2 regions of the Streptomyces sp. NPDC001393 genome follow, and region 1 is predicted to be linked to the other one. Evidence: riboswitches for the same ligand, from Rfam matches in the RefSeq annotation. Region 1 holds a riboswitch; the other holds the start of a gene.
The links. Region 1 has a riboswitch for S-adenosylmethionine ahead of thrC (threonine synthase). Riboswitches for the same ligand answer to the same signal wherever they lie in the genome.
Positions count from the first base shown of each region.

Region 2: linked by a shared signal. The riboswitch ahead of ACWC2T_RS02750 (aminotransferase class V-fold PLP-dependent enzyme) and the one ahead of thrC (threonine synthase) in region 1 are both predicted to bind S-adenosylmethionine.

Region 1 covers NZ_JBSFIH010000029.1:90,547-94,917, reverse strand. Annotated here, with positions in the region: gene groL (chaperonin GroEL) at 1-167, opposite strand, end outside; gene ACWC2T_RS27770 (cold-shock protein) at 551-757, opposite strand; gene ACWC2T_RS27765 (MoaD/ThiS family protein) at 1,190-1,465, opposite strand; gene thrC (threonine synthase) at 1,462-2,745, opposite strand; SAM riboswitch class I at 2,763-2,927, opposite strand; gene ACWC2T_RS27755 (glucosyl-3-phosphoglycerate synthase) at 3,057-4,001, shown strand; gene ACWC2T_RS27750 (alpha,alpha-trehalose-phosphate synthase (UDP-forming)) at 4,075-4,371, shown strand, end outside.
Region 2 covers NZ_JBSFIH010000001.1:593,694-598,064, reverse strand. Annotated here, with positions in the region: gene ACWC2T_RS02765 (hypothetical protein) at 1-61, opposite strand, end outside; gene ACWC2T_RS02760 (rhomboid family intramembrane serine protease) at 217-960, shown strand; gene ACWC2T_RS02755 (Lrp/AsnC family transcriptional regulator) at 957-1,238, shown strand; gene ACWC2T_RS02750 (aminotransferase class V-fold PLP-dependent enzyme) at 1,277-2,638, opposite strand; SAM riboswitch class IV at 2,799-2,915, opposite strand; gene trpD (anthranilate phosphoribosyltransferase) at 3,215-4,279, opposite strand.

The DNA.
Region 1 (4,371 bases):
GCGATGGAGACACCATCGTTGGTGATCGTGGGGGCGCCCCACTTCTTCTCGAGGACGACGTTGCGACCCTTGGGGCCGAGCGTCACCTTGACGGCGTCCGCGAGCTGGTTCATGCCGCGCTCGAGGCCGCGCCGCGCCTCCTCGTCGAACGCGATGATCTTGGCCATGTGAAGTGGTCCCTCCAGGACTGGGGGTGATTCCTTCGGACCGCGCCCGCGCCCGCGACGGACGGCTCGCCGGCCTCGTGGTTCCTTGCCCCACCCGGCCTGCGGGCCTCACCGACCCGGTCCTTCACTGTCACTCTCACCTTCAGAGTGCTAACGCCAATGATTAGCACTCGGCATGCACGAGTGCAAGGCGCACCCGCGAAGCGGGTTCCTTGAGGGGTGGTGGTCGGGCGACGGGTGGGCGCAAGCGCCCGGGGTGTACGGCACCCGGGTCAGCCGCCCGCGAACACGGGCACGCCGGGCACGGCGAAGGGCCCGCACCCCGAGCGGGGTGCGGGCCCTTCGAAGAAACAGAAGAACGTCGCTGTCAGTCGACGCGTGCTTCAGCTGGTCGCCAGCCGGACCATGTCCGCCTGCGGGCCCTTCTGGCCCTGCGAGATCTCGAAGTCGACCCGCTGCCCCTCTTCCAGGGTGCGGTAACCGTCCATCTGGATCGCGCTGTAGTGGACGAAAACATCCGCACCACCGTCGACCGCGATGAAGCCGTACCCCTTCTCCGCGTTGAACCACTTGACGGTGCCCTGAGCCATGCCTAACTCCCCTATTACTGGCCCTTGCACAGATCCACACTTCGCGGATCCGGGTCAGACCTCACCCCCCATCGGTCGGGGGCGTGCGCCGGAACGCGTCGACCGCGGCTGAATGTATCTGTCCAACTGCCGTCTGCAACAGGTCAATCGGACGAGAATTCTGGACGGGAACGGTCCGGAATGTGGTGAGAATTCATCCGACTTCGGGGCAAGTCGGGCCTCTCAAACCGTCACAAAAGCCGCATAAAACCCGTCGACTTTGGCCGCTTCTTGTCGGGCGTCCGGCATGAATACAGGGTCCTCGACCGGTCGGCCCGTGAGCGCGTTCCCCAACTCTACCGCGCTCAATCACACAGAATTGCCCCCTCCGCTTCTCTCACGGAGGAGGCAATTCGATGAACAACGCGTAACCGAAGTTACCCAAGGTAACGATCAGCCGCCGGCAACGGCCGGAATGATGGAAACGCCGGCGCCGTCCGGGGTGGCGGTCTCAAGGCCCTGCTCGAAGCGGACGTCGTCGTCGTTGACGTAGACGTTGACGAACCGGCGCAGCTTGCCCTGGTCGTCCAGGACGCGCGCGGCGATCCCGGTGTGGTTCTTCTCCAGGTCCTCGATGACCTCGGCGAGGGTCGCGCCCTCGGCGCTGACCTCCGCCTGGCCACCGGTGTAGGTGCGCAGGATGGTGGGGATGCGAACGGTCACGCTCATGCGAGGCCAGCCTCTCGGAAGGAGTCCAGGTTCGGGCGGATGGTAGCGGTGAGGCCGGTGCCGGCCACCGCGTCCAGCGTCTTCAGGCCGTCGCCGGTGTTGAGGACCACCGTGGTCTTCGTCGGGTCCAGGACGCCGTCCTTGAGCAGCTTGCGGGTGACGCCGACGGTCACGCCGCCCGCCGTCTCCGCGAAGATGCCCTCGGTGCGGGCCAGCAGCCTGATGGCGTCGACGACCTCCTCGTCCGTCACGTCCTCCACGGCACCGCCGGTGCGGCGGGCGATGTCCAGGACGTACGGTCCGTCGGCCGGGTTGCCGATGGCGAGGGACTTGGCGATGGTGTTCGGCTTCTGGGGACGGACCACGTCGTGCCCGGCCTTGAAGGCGGTGGACACCGGCGAGCAGCCCTCGGCCTGCGCACCGAAGATCTTGTACGGCCTGTCCTCGACGAGACCGAGCTTGATCAGCTCCTGCAGACCCTTGTCGATCTTCGTGAGCTGGGAGCCGGAGGCGATCGGGACCACGATCTGGTCCGGGAGCCGCCAGCCGAGCTGCTCGCAGATCTCGTACGCCAGGGTCTTGGAGCCCTCCGCGTAGTACGGCCGCAGGTTGACGTTGACGAAGCCCCAGCCCTCGCCGGCCGGGTCGCCGATCAGCTCGGAGCAGAAGCGGTTCACGTCGTCGTAGTTGCCCTCGATGCCGACGAGGTCGCCGCCGTAGATCGCGGCCATGACGACCTTGCCCTGCTCCAGGTCGTGCGGGATGAACACGCAGGAGCGGAAGCCGGCCCTCGCCGCGGCCGCGCCGACGGCGCCGGCGAGGTTCCCGGTGGAGGAGCAGGACAGGGTGGTGAAGCCGAAGGCGCGGGCGGCCTCCAGGGCCTGGGCGACCACGCGGTCCTTGAAGGAGTGGGTCGGGTTGCCGGAGTCGTCCTTGACGAACAGGCCCCCGGTGACGCCGAGTTCGGCGGCGAGGTTGTCGGCCTTGACGAGCTTGGTCCAGCCGGGGTTCAGGTTCGGCTTGTCGGCCACGTCGGCCGGGACCGGCAGCAGCGGCGCGTACCGCCAGATGTTCGCGGGGCCGGCCTCGATACGGCGGCGCAGCTCTTCGGTGTCGTAGGCGGAGAAGTCGTAGGCGATTTCCAGCGGGCCGAAACACTCCTCGCAGGCGAACACCGGGCCGAGGGAGACGCGGTGCCCGCACTCGCGACAGCTCAGGGCCGCGGCGGGACCGAGGTCGACGGTGGAATCGGTGGAGCTTGCAACTGTCTGCACAGCCATGGAGGCGAGGCCCTTTCTCCTCATCTTCCTCACGACGCATCTCGCCGTGAGACGGATTTGGCACCTTCCCTAGCCGGGAGCCTCGCGGAGCGATCGCGCCTGTTCAGGCCGAGCTACGAGTACCGACTGGAGGGTTGCCGGGGCTTCATCGGGCCGTGTCCCTCTGCCCCTCTGGATGAGCGGTATGCGGTTGTGGACGCGCGCTGACCCCCGACATGCGATGGTCACCGGCGTTGTTCAAGACTGTAACCGAAGGCCGGGACAGTTGAGATAGTCGTCCGAACCGCGAGACACGTGAGGAGCCGCTGACTGTGCTGGAAGAAGTCGAGCGCTGGCTGGCCACCCGCTCCTGGTCCGTGACCGATCGCCCGCTGCACAAGATCCTGGCGGCCAAGCAGCGCACCGGCCAGTCGGTCTCGGTCGTGCTGCCCGCGCTCAACGAGGAGGAGACGGTCGGCGACATCGTCGCGGTCATCCGGCACGACCTCGTGGAGCAGGTTCCGCTCGTCGACGAGATCGTGGTGGTCGACTCCGGCTCCACCGACCGCACCTCCGAGGTCGCCGCCGCGGCGGGCGCGCGGGTCGTTCACCGGGACGAGATCCTGCCCCGTATCCCCTCCGTTCCCGGAAAGGGGGAGGTGCTGTGGCGCTCGCTCCTGGTGACCACCGGGGACATCGTCTGTTTCATCGACGCGGACCTGAGGGAGTTCTCCTCCGACTTCGTCTCCGGGATCGTCGGCCCGCTGCTCACCGAGCCGGGCGTGGACCTGGTCAAGGCGATGTACGACCGTCCGCTCGCCGGGTCGGCCGGTCAGGGCGGCCGGGTGACCGAGCTGATGGCCCGCCCGCTGCTGAACATGCACTGGCCGCAGCTGGCCGGATTCGTGCAGCCGCTGGGCGGCGAGTACGCGGCCCGGCGCAGCCTGCTGGAACAGCTCCCCTTCCCTGTCGGCTACGGCGTGGAGCTGGGCATGCTGGTGGACGCCCTGCACCTGGTGGGGCTGGACGCGCTGGGGCAGGTGGACGTGGGCGTGCGCAAGCACCGCCACCAGGACGGGCAGGCGCTCGGCCGGATGGCCGCGGCGATCTACCGCACGGCCCAGCTGCGGCTGGCCCGCGGCCATCTGATCCGCCCGTCCCTCACCCAGTTCGAGCGCGGCGAGGACGGTTTCGAGCCACGCACCTACTCGGTGGACACCGAGGAACGGCCGCCGATGGCGGAGATCGCCGAGTACGCCGAGCGCCGGGTGGCCTGAGTTCGTGTACGGCTGTGGCACCCCGGCGTGCCCGTACGTTTGAGCGTTTCCGGGCCGGGCTAGGTTGAGGACCATGGCTTCCACGCAGGGTGCTGCCGAGAGAGCTCAGGTGCTGGTCGCGTCCAACCGCGGCCCGGTTTCGTACACGGTGGACGACAGCAGCTCGCTGCACGCCAGGCGGGGCGGCGGCGGGCTGGTGTCCGGGCTGTCGGCCATCGGGCCGGACGCGGACTCCCTGTGGGTGTGCGCGGCGCTCGGCGACGGGGACCGGGAGGCCGTACGGCGGGCGGGCGGCGGGCTGCTGCCGGGCGAGGACGCCGGCGGGCAGCGGGTGCGGATGCTGGACATCGACGCACAGGTCCACTCGGAC
Region 2 (4,371 bases), on a different contig from region 1:
TGAGGTTGCCGCACAGGGTGCAGCGCCATCGGGTGGTCGCGGTCGGCAGGGGAACCGTCATCGTGGCTGTCCGCTTCCTTCTGGTAGTCGCTCGTCGCGCCGCCGGCCGACGCGTGTGGCGGTAACCCTACGGCCTGGCGGGGACTCGCCGCTGGTCCGTCCAAGGCGGCGAGGCGGTCTGTCGGCTTGCGTCCCGTTACGTCATGCTCTGTATTCATGATCAGCGAGTGGAGCACGGCGGCCGGCAGGACCCTCAGAGCGGTCCGGAGCTCATCAGCACCCATGACGTACGGCCTCATCGCCCTGTGCTGCCTGCTCTTCGTCCTGGGCCCGGCCTCGGGGCTCACCCCGGGATACGGTTCCGGGGACGGCCTGCTCGCCGCGCAGCGGGCGTACTTCCGGCGCTGGGGCGTGGTGCCGGCCGAGCTGTTCGCCAGGCCGCTGCGCGAGGTCCTGACCCCCGCCACGGCCCTGTTCGTACACGGCAGCTGGGTGCACCTGCTCGGCAACATGCTCTTCCTCTTCGTCTTCGGCGTGATGACCGAGGAGCGGATGGGCCGGGTCGAGTTCACTCTCTTCTACGTCGGCTGCGGCTGTCTCGCCCTGCTCGGCTACGCGGCCGCCAACGCCGCCTCCGAGCAGTCGCTGGTGGGCGCCTCCGGGGCGATCTCGGCGGTCCTCGGAGCGTTCCTCTACCTGTTCCCCCGTGCCCGTGTCACCAGTCTTCTGCCGTTCCTGTTCTTCCTGCCACTGCGCTTTCCCGCGTGGATCGTGCTGCCGTTCTGGGCGGCCCTGCAGTGGGCGGCGGCGGAGCAGAGCTCGGGCGGCCCCGGGGTGGCCTATCTGGCCCACCTCATCGGCTTCGGCCTGGGCTTCGGCTACGCGTGGGTGCGGTACGGCCGGGCGGCTAGAGTGAAAGCCGCCCCTGCTCAGGCCCCCGAGGGAGAGAACCAGCCGTGATCACCGCGATCGTCCTGATCAAGACCAGCGTGGACCGGATCCCCGAGATCGCGGAGCAGATCGCTTCGCTGGAGTCGGTGAGCGAGGTCTTCTCCGTCACGGGCACATATGACCTGATCGCGATGGTCCGGGTGCGGCAGCACGAGGATCTCGCCGATGTCATCCCCGGCCGGATCAGCAAGATCCCGGGCGTCGAGGCCACCGACACGCACGTCGCCTTCCGCACCTACTCCCAGCACGACCTGGAGGCGGCCTTCTCGATCGGTCTGGACAACTGACCGTCGAAAAGACCGCCTGAGCGTCCGCGGGGCGCCGATCACACCGCCGGGACGCAGCGGCCGTCCTCCGTCCGGTACGTCCACTTCGCACCGTCGGTCACCAGCTCCCGCACCGCCGTCAGGAAACGCTCCACGTGCTCGTCGGGGGTGCCCGCGCCGAAGCTCACGCGGATGGCGTTGAGGGACTTCTCCCCCGGCGCGGCCTCGGGGGCCCCGCACTCGCCCTGGGTCTGGGGGTCGGTGCCGAGGAGGGTGCGGACCAGGGGGTGGGCGCAGAAGAGGCCGTCGCGGACGCCGATGCCGTACTCGGCGGAGAGCGCGGCGGCGAAGTGGGAGCTGTTCCAGCCCTCGACGACGAAGGAGATGACACCGACGCGCGGGGCGTCGTCGCCGAAGAGGGAGAGCACCTTCACCTGGGGGATCTCGGCAAGGCCGGCCCGGACCCGGCGGACGAGGTGCTGCTCCCGGGCCACCAGGGTGTCCCAGCCGGCCTCGGTCAGCGCCTTGCAGGCCGACGCGATGGAGTAGGCGCCGATCACATTGGGCGAGCCCGCTTCGTGCCGTGCGGCGCTGTCGTGCCACTCCACCTCCACGCCGCCGTCCTGACGCCGGGTCACCTTGCGGCTGGCGCCCCCGCCGGCCAGGTACGGCTCGGCCGCGCGCAGCCAGTCGGCGCGGCCGGCCAGAACGCCGGAGCCGAAGGGGGCGTACAGCTTGTGACCCGAGAAGGCGACCCAGTCGACGTCCAGGTCACGCAGGGACACGGGGTGGTGCGGGGCCAGCTGGGCGGCGTCCAGGACGATGCGGGCGCCGTGGGCGTGCGCCGCCGCGGCCAGTTCGCGCACCGGCCACAGCTCGCCGGTCACGTTGGAGGCGCCGGTGACGCAGACGAGGGCCGGGCCGTGGGGGTCCCGGTCGGCGAGGGCCCGCTCCAGGGTCGCCACGGCCTGCTGCGGAGTGCGCGGGGCGTCGAGGTAGGTGACGCGCGCGTCCTGCCAGGGCAGCAGGGAGGCGTGGTGCTCGGTCTCGAAGACGAAGACCTGGCAGTCGGCGGGGAGCGCGCGGGCCAGCAGGTTCAGGGAGTCGGTGGTGGAGCGGGTGAAGACCACCTGGTCGGCGGGGCGGCAGCCGAGGAAGTCGGCGACCGTCCTGCGGGCGTTCTCGAAGAGGTCGGTGGAGAGCTGGGAGAGGTAGCCGGCGCCACGGTGGACGCTGCCGTAGTACGGCGCGTAGGCGGCCACGTCGTCCCAGACGCGCTGCAGGGCAGGGGCGCTGGCCGCGTAGTCGAGGGCCGCGTAGGTGACCTCGCCGCCGGTGACGAGCGGGACGGTGACATCCCGGCCCAGAACCGGCAGAGGGGCACAAACGGACTGGTCGGCGGCAGCGGTGAAGACAGACATGGGGAACTCCCGTGAGGACGTACGCGAAGACACGTACGGGAAGAAGAGAAAAGGGGTGTGCGGAGGCGGGGCTCTGCGGCCCTATCGCATTCGCTTGCTCACGGAAGGCTCCCTCGATGACCAGGACCCCTGGTCCCGCGCTCTCGTCGAGCGCGCGAGGGGTCCGCGCTTGCCGTAGACCTCGCTGCCTACGGCCTGGTCTTCACCCGGGGCACCCCGCCACGGACGGAGGGTTGCCGGACAGCCGGCCGGGGCCGAATGGCTGTCACTCATGACCTGGTGCAGAAACGTACGGTAAATGATCGTCGCCCCGCAACCCGTGTCCGGATCGCGGGACGACCACCGGCGGCGGCCAGCGCCCCGGCAGGCAACGTTCGCCCCGTCGCGACGCCCGGCACGCTCCCCCACTGCCTTAAGGGCGTGGGAGGTGCCCCCACTCGCCGCACCGGGCACAAGCCCAAGTACATCCAGTACGAGGACTTGCACCCGGCACTCCCCCAGCCTTCGGCCGGGGGGGACCCCCAGAGCACGCACCGGACGCCGCTCCTTGACGGGCAAACGTTGCCTGCCGGGGCACTAGGCGTTGCTCGCCGCCACCCACCGTTCCAGCGTCCGCTTCGCCGCGCCCGAGTCGATGGATTCGGCGGCCTGGGCCATGCCGGCCCGCAGCTGGTCGGCGAGCGAGGCGTCCGTCGGGTGCAGGGCCACCAGGGCCGCCGCGGAGTTCAGCAGCACGGCGTCCCGTACCGGGCCCTGCTCGCCGTCCAGCAGACGGCGGGCGACCTCGGCGTTGTGCGACGGGTCGCCGCCGCGCAGCGCCTCCACGGGAACGAGGTCGATGCCGACGTCCCGCGGGTCGAAGGTCTCCTCGGTGACCTTGCCGTCCCGGACCACCCAGACGTGGGACGTGGATGTCGTGGTCAGCTCGTCCAGCCCGTCGTCGCCGCGGAAGACCAGCGAGGAGTTGCCGCGCTCCGCGAGCACGCCCGCGACGATCGGCGCCTCACGGGCGACGGCCACGCCGACCGCCTGGGCCCGCACCTTCGCCGGGTTGGTCAGCGGACCGAGCAGGTTGAACACCGTACGGATGCCCAACTGGCCGCGTGCGGCGCCCACATGACGCAGCGCGGGGTGGAACTTCACCGCGAAGCAGAAGGTGATGCCGGCCTCCTCCGCGACCTCGGCCACCCGCCGGGGCGTGAGGTCGAGGTTGACGCCCAGCTTCGCCAGGACGTCGGAGGATCCGGAGGCGGAGGACGCGGCGCGGTTGCCGTGCTTGACGACCTTCGCGCCCGTGCCGGCGACGACCAGTGACGACATCGTGGAGATGTTCACCGTCTTCGCCCCGTCGCCGCCGGTGCCGACGATGTCGACGGTGGGGCCGGGCACCTCGATCACGTTCGCGTGCTGGTACATCGTGCGGACCAGACCGGTGATCTCCTGCACCGTCTGCCCCTTGGCCCGCAGCGCCACCGCGAACCCCGCGATCTGCGCGTCGGTCGCCTCGCCGCGCATGATCCGGTCCATCGCCCACGCGGTGTCGTCGGCGGAGAGGTCCTGGCCGTCCAGCAGGCCGTTCAGCAGGGCGGGCCAGGAACGGCCCGCCGCGGTGTCGCCTCCAGCGGGGGTCACAGCGTTCATAGCCGCTCCTGGTGTCCTGAGGAAACAGTGTGGTCCCAGCCTATCCAGCGCCGGGCAGGGCGAAGGGCCCCGTCCGTAACCCGGACGGGGCC